Regions from separate parts of the Streptomyces sp. NPDC012637 genome, predicted to be linked through region 2. Evidence: riboswitches for the same ligand, from Rfam matches in the RefSeq annotation. Region 2 holds a riboswitch; each other region holds the start of a gene.
The links. Region 2 has a riboswitch for cobalamin ahead of metE (5-methyltetrahydropteroyltriglutamate--homocysteine S-methyltransferase). Riboswitches for the same ligand answer to the same signal wherever they lie in the genome.

Region 1 (3,265 bases), on a different contig from region 2:
AGTGGATCTCCGCCCTCGTCTTCACCGTGATCCTCTACGGCGCCAACCTGATCTCCGTGAAGCTCTTCGGTGAGCTGGAGTTCTGGTTCTCGATGGTCAAGGTCACCGCGATCGTCGGCATGATCCTGATCTGTGCCGGCATCCTCACCATCGGCTTCTCCGACGCCGGCGACACCGCCTCGATCACCCACCTGTGGGACCTCGGCGGCTTCTTCGCCGGGGAGAACGGCATCGGCTCCACCCTCATGACCCTCCAGATGGTCATGTTCGCCTTCCTCGCCGTCGAGCTGGTCGGCGTCACCGCGGGCGAGTCCAAGGACCCGAAGACCGTCCTGCCCAAGGCCATCAACACCGTGCCGTGGCGCATCGCCGTCTTCTACGTCGGCGCGCTGATCATGATCCTGTCGGTCGTCCCGTGGACCGAGTTCAAGCCGGGCGTCTCGCCGTTCGTCGCCGCCTTCGAGAAGATGGGCCTCGGCATCGGCGCGGCCATCGTCAACTTCGTCGTGCTGACGGCGGCGCTCTCGTCCTGCAACTCCGGCATGTACTCCACCGGCCGCATGCTGCGCGACCTCGCGCTCAACGGCCAGGGCCCGAAGTTCTTCACCAGGCTGACGAAGAGCGGCACCCCGCTGATCGGCACGACCTTCTCGGCCGCGCTGATGATGGTGGGCGTCTGGATCAACTACCAGTGGCCCGGCGACGCGTTCAACTACGTCGTCTCCTTCGCCACCATCTCCGGCATGTGGGCCTGGATCATGATCCTGGCCTGCCACGTCCGCTACCGCCTCAAGGCCGACCGCGGCGAGCTGCCCGAGTCCTCCTTCAAGGCGCCCGGCGGCATCTGGCCCAGCCTCTTCGCCCTCGCCTTCATCGGCATGGTCATCGTGATGATGGGCATCGACGAGGGTGCGCGCGTCTCGCTGTACTGCGCGCCGCTGTGGGGCCTGCTCCTCGGCGTCGCCTACCTGGTCCTCAAGGCCCGCAACCCCGAAGGCGCCGCCTTCGCCAAGCGCTCGTAGCGCCTCCGACCTGCAAGGTCTCACCATTCGGGCCGTCTCGTATCGAACCTCGATACGGGGCGGCCCGTCTGCTTATCCTGTCGGCATGCTGACCATCACCCGAGCCCTGTACGACCAGATCGTCGAGCACTCCCGCGCGGACCACCCCGACGAGGCCTGCGGCGTGGTCGCGGGTCCGGTCGGCACGGGCCGCCCCGAGCGGTTCATCCCCATGCTGAACGCGGCGCGCTCGCCCACCTTCTACGAGTTCGACTCCGGCGACCTGCTGAAGCTCTACCGCGACATGGACGACCGGGACGAGGAGCCCGTGATCGTCTACCACTCGCACACGGCGACCGAGGCCTACCCGTCCCGGACCGACATCTCCTACGCCAACGAGCCGCAGGCGCACTACGTCCTCGTCTCCACCGCCGACACCGACGGCGCCGGCCCCTTCCAGTTCCGCTCGTACACGATCGTCGACGGCGTCGTGGAGGAGGAAGAGGTCAAGATCGTCGAGGCCTACGAGTAGTCTGGGCGCGACCTTTCAGGGCGGCAGGACCCAGGAAGCCGGTGCGAGTCCGGCGCGGTCCCGCCACTGTGAGCGCCCCCGGGTCCTGTCCGGCACCGACCCACCGGACGGGCCACGAGGGGCGCGAGCCAGGAACTGACCTGCCGCCTTCTCACCACCGATCGGGGACGTGGAAATCCCCGGAGGAGGCCAACGCCGTGACCTGGCGCCGCCCGCTGCTGCCCGCGCTCGCCCTCGTACCCCTGCTCGCCGCCTGCTCCGCACCGGCGTCCGGGACCGGGACCACGCCCACCGGGAAGGCCGCGCCCGGCTTCCCGTACACCGTGACCAACTGCGGTGTGACCACCACCTACCAGGCCCCGCCCAAGCGCGCGGTGACCATGAACCAGCACGTCACCGAGGTCATGCTCGCCCTCGGCCTGGAGAAGTCGCTCGCCGGCACCGCCTATCTCGACGACGCGGTCCTGCCCGCCTACAAGAAGGCCTACGACTCCGTCCCGGTCCTCGCCAAGGAGTACCCCTCCAAGGAGGCCCTGCTCGCCGCGAACCCGGACTTCGTGTACGGCGGTTACGCCTCCGCCTTCGACACCAAGGCCGGCCGCGGCCGCGACGACCTGAAGCGCTCCGGCATCGAGTCCCGGCTCAACACCGAGTACTGCCCGTCCGGCGCCACCTCCTTCGACGACCTCTACCGCGAGGTCGGCGAGGTGGGCCGCACCTTCGGCGTCGCCGAGCGCGCCGAGAAGTGGAACCGCGAGGCCCGCGCCGCGCTCGCCGCCACCGAGCAGCGGCTGGAGGGCGCCCCGCCGGTGTCCGTCTTCGTCTACGACAGCGGCGACAAGACCGCGTTCACCGCCGGCGGCAAGGGCATCGGCAACGAGCTGATCACCCGCGCCGGCGGCCGCAACGTCTTCGCCGACCTCGACAAGACCTTCGGCGACGCCACCTGGGAGCAGGTCGTCGCCCGCAAGCCCGAGGTCGTCGTCATCTACGACTACGGCTCCACCACCGTCGAGCAGAAGAAGCGGCGCCTCCTCGACGACCCTGCCCTGCGCGAGGTGCCCGCGATCAAGAACCGCCGCTTCGCCGTGCTGCCGCTCTCCGACACCGTGCTCGGCGTCCGGGCGCCCGCCGCCGTCGGCAAGCTCGCCGCCCAGCTCCACCCCGGCCGGTGAAGCGGTACGCGACCGTCGTCGCCGGACTGCTCCTGGCGCTCGCGGCGGCCGTCGTGGCCTCGCTGGCGCTCGGCTCCGTCCGCGTCCCGCCCGGCCAGGTGCTCGACGCCCTGACCGGCCGGGCCGGGCCCTCGCCGTACCGGACGATCGTGCTCGACGTCCGGCTGCCCCGGGTGCTGCTCGGGGCGGTCGTCGGCGCCGGGCTGGCCGTCGTCGGCACCGTCCTGCAGGCCCTGGTCCGCAACCGGCTCGCCGACCCCTTCCTGCTCGGAATCTCCTCCGGGGCCTCCGCCGGCGCCGTCGCCGTCATCGTCCTGGGCGTCGGCGGCGGGATCACCACCACCGTCGCGCTGCCCGCCGGGGCCTTCGCGGGCGCGCTGCTCGCACTCGTCCTCGTCTATGGCCTGGCCCGGCGCGGCGGCACCATGACCGGGCCGCGGCTCGTCCTGGCCGGGGTGGCCGTCTCGTACATCCTGTCCGCGCTGACCACCCTGCTCCTGGTCGTCGCGGGCCGCCCCGAGCAGTTCCAGGAGGCGCTGTTCTGGTCCCTCGGCGGC
Region 2 (3,265 bases):
CTGACGATCACCGTCCAGGCCGCGGACGCGCAGGCCGCGGCCACCGCGGTCGGCAAGGAGCTCGCCACGCGTCCCGGCGTCGCCGGCGTCTCCCCCGCGACCCCGAACAAGGCGGGCGACACCGCGATCGTCAACGTGATACCCGAGACCGGGCCGACCGACGAGCGGACCGAGGAACTCGTCCGCTCGCTGCGCGCCCTCGCGCCCCGGCTCGAGTCCGGGACGGGTGCGACGGAGATCCTGGTCGCCGGCCAGACCGCGATGTTCATCGACTTCTCGCAGACCCTCGACGACGCCCTCGTGCCCTACCTGGCGCTGGTGGTCGGCCTCGCGTTCCTGCTGCTGATGGTGGTATTCCGGTCCCTGCTCGTCCCGCTGAAGGCGGCCCTCGGCTTCCTGCTGTCGGTGACCGCCGCCCTGGGCGCCGTCGTCGCCGTCTTCCAGTGGGGCTGGCTGGCCGACGTGCTCGGGATCGAGCAGCCCGGCCCGGTGATGAGCACGATGCCGATCTTCATGATCGGCGTGGTCTTCGGCCTGGCGATGGACTACGAGGTCTTCCTGGTCTCCCGCATGCGCGAGGCGTACGTCCACGGGGCGCGGCCCGCCGAGGCGGTCGTCACCGGCTTCCGGTACGGCGGGCGGGTCGTCACCGCCGCGGCGATCATCATGACCAGTGTCTTCGGCGGCTTCATCATGGAGTCCGACGACTTCGTGAAGATGATCGGTTTCGGCCTCGCCACCGCGGTCCTCTTCGACGCCTTCGTCGTCCGCATGGCCATCGTCCCCGCCCTCTTCGCCCTCCTCGGCAAGTCCGCCTGGTGGCTGCCGAAGTGGCTCGACCGGCTCCTGCCGGACGTCGGCGTCGAGGGCGAGAAGCTCACGCGACCGGAGAGCGCGTCCCAGGGGCACGCGGTGCGGCAGGACCACCTCGTGGGCTGACCGGCCTGCGCCTGGCGGGATATGGCCCGTCGTGCCGGCCGGCACCGTAGGCTGGCGGGGCAGCTGGTTCGCCCCGTCAGCCAGGCGGGATGCGTCGTAAGAGGGAACCCGGTGGGAATCCGGGACTGCCCCGCAGCGGTGAGCGGGAACGACCGCCGTCAGAAGCACTGGGTCCGATGCACGGGACCTGGGAAGCGACGGCCAGTAGGGGTCCGCCGGTGAACCCGGCGGACGCGCCCGCGAGTCCGAAGACCTGCCCGTTGCCCGCACGCGGACCGTTCCGCGCGCGGACATCCCGGTGACCTCGAGGGCGGGTCGGCGACCGGAGCGGGACGGACGACGGCGTGGTGACGCGACGCGCGGCCGTTCGCGTCCGCTTCCGTCACCCTTCGCGCCCTCGTCCCGTCGCCGGGACCTCAGGGATCCATCTCGCGAAGGAGATCTCCGTGACCACGAAGTCCGCAGCCGCGGCAGCACGGGCCACCGTGTACGGCTACCCCCGTCAGGGACAGGGCCGGGAACTGAAGAAGGCGATCGAGGGCTACTGGAAGGGCCGGGTCACCGCCGAAGCCCTCCGCGCCACCGCCGCCGGGGTCCGCGCCGAGCGCCGGCGGCAGCTCGCCGACGCCGGCCTCCACGAGGTGCCGACCGGCGACTTCTCGCTGTACGACCACGTCCTCGACACCACGGTCATGGTCGGCGCGGTCCCGGCCCGCCACCGGGAGGCACTCGCCGCCGACCCGCTCGACGGCTACTTCGCCATGGCGCGCGGCACGCAGGACGCGGCGCCGCTGGAGATGACCAAGTGGTTCGACACCAACTACCACTACCTGGTCCCCGAGCTGGGCCCCGGCACGGCGTTCTCGGCCGACTCCTCGAAGCAGGTCGCCGAGCTGCGCGAGGCCCTCGCCGCCGGTCTCGGCGCGCGGCCCGTCCTCGTCGGCCCCGTCACGTACCTGCTGCTCGCCAAGCCCGCGCCGGGCGTCCCCGGGGACTTCGAACCCCTCACCCTGCTCGACCGGCTGCTCCCGGTGTACGCGGACGTGCTCGCCGACCTGCGGGCGGCGGGCGCGGACTGGGTGCAGCTCGACGAGCCCGCGCTCGTCCAGGACCGCACGCCGGCCGAACTGAACGCCGCCGCACGCGCGTACCGGGACCTCGGGGCGCTCACCGACCGGCCGAAGCTGCTCGTCGCGTCCTACTTCGACCGCCTCGGCGACGCCCTGCCTGTCCTCGCCAAGGCGCCGGTCGACGGGCTGGCGCTCGACTTCACCGGACCCGCGGCCGCGAACCTCGACGCCCTGGCCGCCGTCGGCGGCCTGCCCGGCAAGCGGCTCGTCGCCGGCGTCGTCGACGGCCGCAACATCTGGGTCAACGACCTGGAGAAGTCCCTGTCGACCCTCGGCACGCTCCTCGGCCTCGCCGACCGGGTGGACGTCTCGGCCTCCTGCTCCCTCCTCCACGTGCCGCTCGACGCCGCCGCCGAACGCGACGTCGACCCGGGGATCGCGCGCTGGCTGTCCTTCGCCCGGCAGAAGGCCACCGAACTCGTCACCCTGGCCAGGGGCCTGGCGTACGGCACCGGCGCCATCGCCGGCGAGCTGTCGGCGAACCGCGCCGCCCTCTCCTCCCGTACGAGCTCCCCCGTCACCCACGACCCGGCGGTACGCGCCCGTGCCGCCGCCGTCACCGCCTCCGACACGCACCGCTCCCAGCCGTACGCCCGGCGGGCCGCCGCCCAGCGCACCCACCTGGGCCTGCCGCCGCTGCCGACGACCACCATCGGCTCCTTCCCGCAGACCGCCGAACTGCGCACCGCCCGCGCCGACCTGCGGGCCGGCCGGATCGACCTCGACGGTTACGAGGAGCGCATCAGGGCGGAGATCCGGGAGGTCGTCGCGTACCAGGAGAAGACCGGCCTCGACGTCCTCGTGCACGGCGAACCCGAACGCAACGACATGGTCCAGTACTTCGCCGAGCGGCTCCACGGCTACCTCGCCACGCAGCACGGCTGGGTCCAGTCGTACGGCACCCGCTACGTCCGCCCGCCGATCCTGGCCGGCGACGTCTCCCGGCCGGAGCCGATGACCGTGCGCTGGACGTCGTACGCCCAGTCCCTCACCGGCAAGCCGGTCAAGGGCATGCTCACCGGCCCCGTCACCATGCTCGCCTGGTCCTTCGTCCGCGACGACCAGCCCCTCGCCGACACCGCCCGCCAGGTCGCGCTGGCCCTGCGCGACGAGGTGGACGACCTGGAGGCGGCGGGCACCTCGGTCATCCAGGTCGACGAACCCGCGCTGCGCGAGACCCTGCCGCTGCGCACCGC
Region 3 (3,265 bases), on a different contig from region 2:
ACCAAGGTGCTCATCCCGGCGGTCGCCGCCCCGCTCGTCGCCGGCATCGCCGCGATGCTCTCGGCCCGCCTGACGTACCGCCTCGACAAGAAGGCCGACAAGAAGACGACCGACAAGGGCTACCGCGCCGGTCAGATCGCGTCCGCCGGTCTCGTCTCCCTCGCGCACGGCACCAACGACGCCCAGAAGACGATGGGCATCATCACCCTCGCCCTGGTCGCCGGCGGCGTCCTCGCCCCCGGCTCCAACCCGCCCGTCTGGGTCATCGTCTCCGCCGGTCTGGCGATCGCGCTCGGCACCTACCTCGGCGGCTGGCGCATCATCCGCACCATGGGCAAGGGCCTCACCGACCTCCAGCCGCAGCAGGGCTTCGCCGCCCAGACCAGCGCGGCCACCGTCATCCTGGCCTCGTCCCACCTCGGCTTCTCCCTCTCGACCACGCACTCCGTCTCCGGCGCCGTCATGGGCGCGGGCCTCGGCCGCAAGGGCGGCGTCGTCCGCTGGTCGACCGCCACCCGCATGTTCGTCGCCTGGGGTCTGACCCTGCCGGCCGCGGGCCTGGTCGGTGCCGGCTCCGAGTACGTCGCCCGCCAGGGCGACTGGGGCGTCTACGTCGTCGCGGCCTTCCTGGTCGCCTCCTGCATCGGCATCTGGCTCGTCTCCCGCCGCCAGGTCGTCGACCACACCAACGTCAACGACGTCGAGAGCGAGACCGCGTCCGGCACCGAGCCCGCGGGCGTCGTGACCACCGCCATGGCGGCCGTCACCCCGCCGCCGGCCGGCTCCGTCGCCGCCGTCACCGACGAGGACCTGAAGACCACCATCCCCGCCCCGAACCCCGCGGACCCCGCCGCTCCCCCGGCCCCCGCCGCCGCGGTCTGAGGAACTGGAACCAAGCATGAAGATCGACTGGGCAGCTCTCGGCTCCGTCTTCGGAGTCAGCCTCGTGGCGACCGTCGCCATCGTGGGCCTGTTCACCCTCGGCATCGTCGGCCTCTCCAAGCAGGAGCAGGCCGCCGCGCAGGGCGGCTCCGCCGCCCTGGCCCGCACCGGCGCCTACGCCTGCTTCGGCCTGTGCGTCGCGGCCGTGGCGTACGGCATCTACCTGATCGTCGCCTGACCGTCGTCCGACGGAGCACGGCAGACCCTTCCGGCCGGGCGGTCCGCACCTCGTGTGCGGGCCGCCCGGCCGTCGTGTTTGTGGTGCTCCGCACAGTGACCCGACGCAGGTCAAGGGTGAGTTGACGGCTGTTCGCGCAGCGTGGTGGACTGCCGGGGCCAATACGGCGGCAAGCAGAGGAAGTCCGGTGCGAATCCGGCACGGTCCCGCCACTGTGACCGGCCCCGAGGGGCCAGGAGTCAGGAACTCTCGCCGCCGGTCACGTCGACCCAGGGCGCGGACCCTGAGTGAGGACACAGCGCCATGCCCGGCCGCGGCCCCAGACCTTCCCGTGCCACCTCGACCTTCGCGTACGGAGCGGCCGTCGGCCTCGCCGTCGACCTGCTCGCGGGCGATCCCCGCCGCGGCCATCCCGTCGCCGCCTTCGGCCGCGCCGCCGGCGCCGTCGAACGCCGGCTGTGGCGCGACGACCGCGGCCGCGGCGCCCTGCACACGGCCCTCTGCGCCGGCGGGACGGTGGCGCTCGGCGCCCTCGCCGCCCGTGCGGTACGGGACAGCCGGCCCGCGTCCGTCGCGCTGACCGCCGCCTCCGTGTGGGCGGTCGTCGGCGGTACGACCCTGGGCCGGGAGGCGCGCGCCATCGGCGGGGCGCTGGAGGCCGGGGACCTGGAGGTGGCCCGGGAGCGGATGCCCCACCTGGTCGGCCGCGACCCGCAGGCCCTGGACGGGCCGGCGATGGCCCGTGCCGTGGTCGAGTCGGTCGCCGAGAACACCTCCGACGCCGTGGTGGGCGCCCTGTTCTGGGGCGCGGTCGCGGGCGTGCCCGGGCTGCTCGGCTTCCGGGCGGTCAACACCCTCGACGCGATGGTCGGCCACAGGTCCCCGCGCCACCGGCGGTTCGGCTGGGCCTCGGCCCGTCTCGACGACGTGGCCGGCTGGCCGGGCGCCCGGCTCACCGCCGTACTCGCCGCGGCGGCGGGCGGGAACCCGGGCGGAGCGGTGCGGGCCTGGCGGCAGGACGCCGGGAGGCACCCGAGCCCCAACGCCGGCCCGGTGGAGGCCTCCTTCGCGGGCGCCCTCGGCGTACGGCTCGGCGGCACCCTGTCGTACGGCGGGCGGGTGGAGCACCGGCCGGTGCTGAACGGGGCCGGGCGGGCCGTCGAGGTGGCCGACATCGACCGGGCGGTGCGGCTGTCCCGCCGGGTCACCGGACTGACCCTGGCCGTCTGTGTGGGCGGCAGGCTGATCGCGGACGCGGTGAGCGCGAGGAAGCGGAGGAGCGCATGAGGGGCGGGGGGCTGCTGGTCGCCGGGACCACGTCCGACGCGGGCAAGAGCGTCGTCACCGCCGGCATCTGCCGGTGGCTGGTCCGGCAGGGCGTGAAGGTGGCGCCGTTCAAGGGACAGAACATGTCCCTGAACTCCTTCGTGACCCGGGAGGGCGCGGAGATCGGCCGGGCGCAGGCCATGCAGGCGCAGGCCGCGCGGGTCGAGCCGAGCGCGCTGATGAACCCGGTGCTGCTGAAGCCCGGCAGCGACCGGTCGAGCCAGGTCGTGCTGATGGGGAAGCCGGTCGGCGAGATGAGCGCCCGCGGCTACCACGGCGGGCGTCAGCAGACGCTGTTCGAGCCGGTGATGGCGTGCCTGGAGGAGCTGCGGGGCACGTATGACGCCGTGATCTGCGAGGGGGCGGGCAGTCCGGCCGAGATCAACCTGCGCCGCACGGACATCGTGAACATGGGCATCGCGCGGGCCGCGAAGCTGCCCGTCGTGGTCGTCGGCGACATCGACAGGGGCGGGGTGTTCGCCCAGTTCTTCGGGACGACGGCGCTGCTCGCGCCCGAGGACCAGGAGCTCGTCGCCGGATATCTGGTGAACAAGTTCCGCGGCGACGTGACCCTGCTGGAGCCCGGGCTCGACATGCTGCACGGCCTCACCGGGCGCAGGACCTTCGGTGTCCTGCCGTACGCGCACGGCCTCGGCATCGACGAGGAGGACGGGCTGCGGGTCTCCCTGCGGGGCACCGTCCGCGAGTCGGTCGTGGCACCGCCGGTGGGCGAGGACGTGCTGCGGGTCGCCGTCTGCGCCGTCCCGCTGATGTCCAACTTCACCGACGTGGACGCGCTGGCCGCCGAGCCGGGCGTCG

Region 1: another riboswitch for cobalamin. It lies ahead of ACFY8W_RS30280 (ABC transporter substrate-binding protein); the one in region 2 lies ahead of metE (5-methyltetrahydropteroyltriglutamate--homocysteine S-methyltransferase).
Region 3: another riboswitch for cobalamin. It lies ahead of ACFY8W_RS16655 (cobalamin biosynthesis protein); the one in region 2 lies ahead of metE (5-methyltetrahydropteroyltriglutamate--homocysteine S-methyltransferase).

What each region holds. Positions count from the first base shown of each region.
Region 1 covers NZ_JBIBDS010000008.1:404,791-408,055, reverse strand. Annotated here, with positions in the region: gene ACFY8W_RS30290 (amino acid permease) at 1-1,022, shown strand, start outside; gene ACFY8W_RS30285 (Mov34/MPN/PAD-1 family protein) at 1,108-1,533, shown strand; cobalamin riboswitch at 1,511-1,692, shown strand; gene ACFY8W_RS30280 (ABC transporter substrate-binding protein) at 1,731-2,708, shown strand; gene ACFY8W_RS30275 (iron chelate uptake ABC transporter family permease subunit) at 2,705-3,265, shown strand, end outside.
Region 2 covers NZ_JBIBDS010000007.1:5,405-8,669, forward strand. Annotated here, with positions in the region: gene ACFY8W_RS25925 (MMPL family transporter) at 1-939, shown strand, start outside; cobalamin riboswitch at 1,002-1,201, shown strand; gene metE (5-methyltetrahydropteroyltriglutamate--homocysteine S-methyltransferase) at 1,386-3,265, shown strand, end outside.
Region 3 covers NZ_JBIBDS010000003.1:795,290-798,554, reverse strand. Annotated here, with positions in the region: gene ACFY8W_RS16665 (inorganic phosphate transporter) at 1-882, shown strand, start outside; gene ACFY8W_RS16660 (hypothetical protein) at 899-1,120, shown strand; adenosylcobalamin (AdoCbl) riboswitch at 1,296-1,370, shown strand; gene ACFY8W_RS16655 (cobalamin biosynthesis protein) at 1,424-2,407, shown strand; gene ACFY8W_RS16650 (cobyric acid synthase) at 2,404-3,265, shown strand, end outside.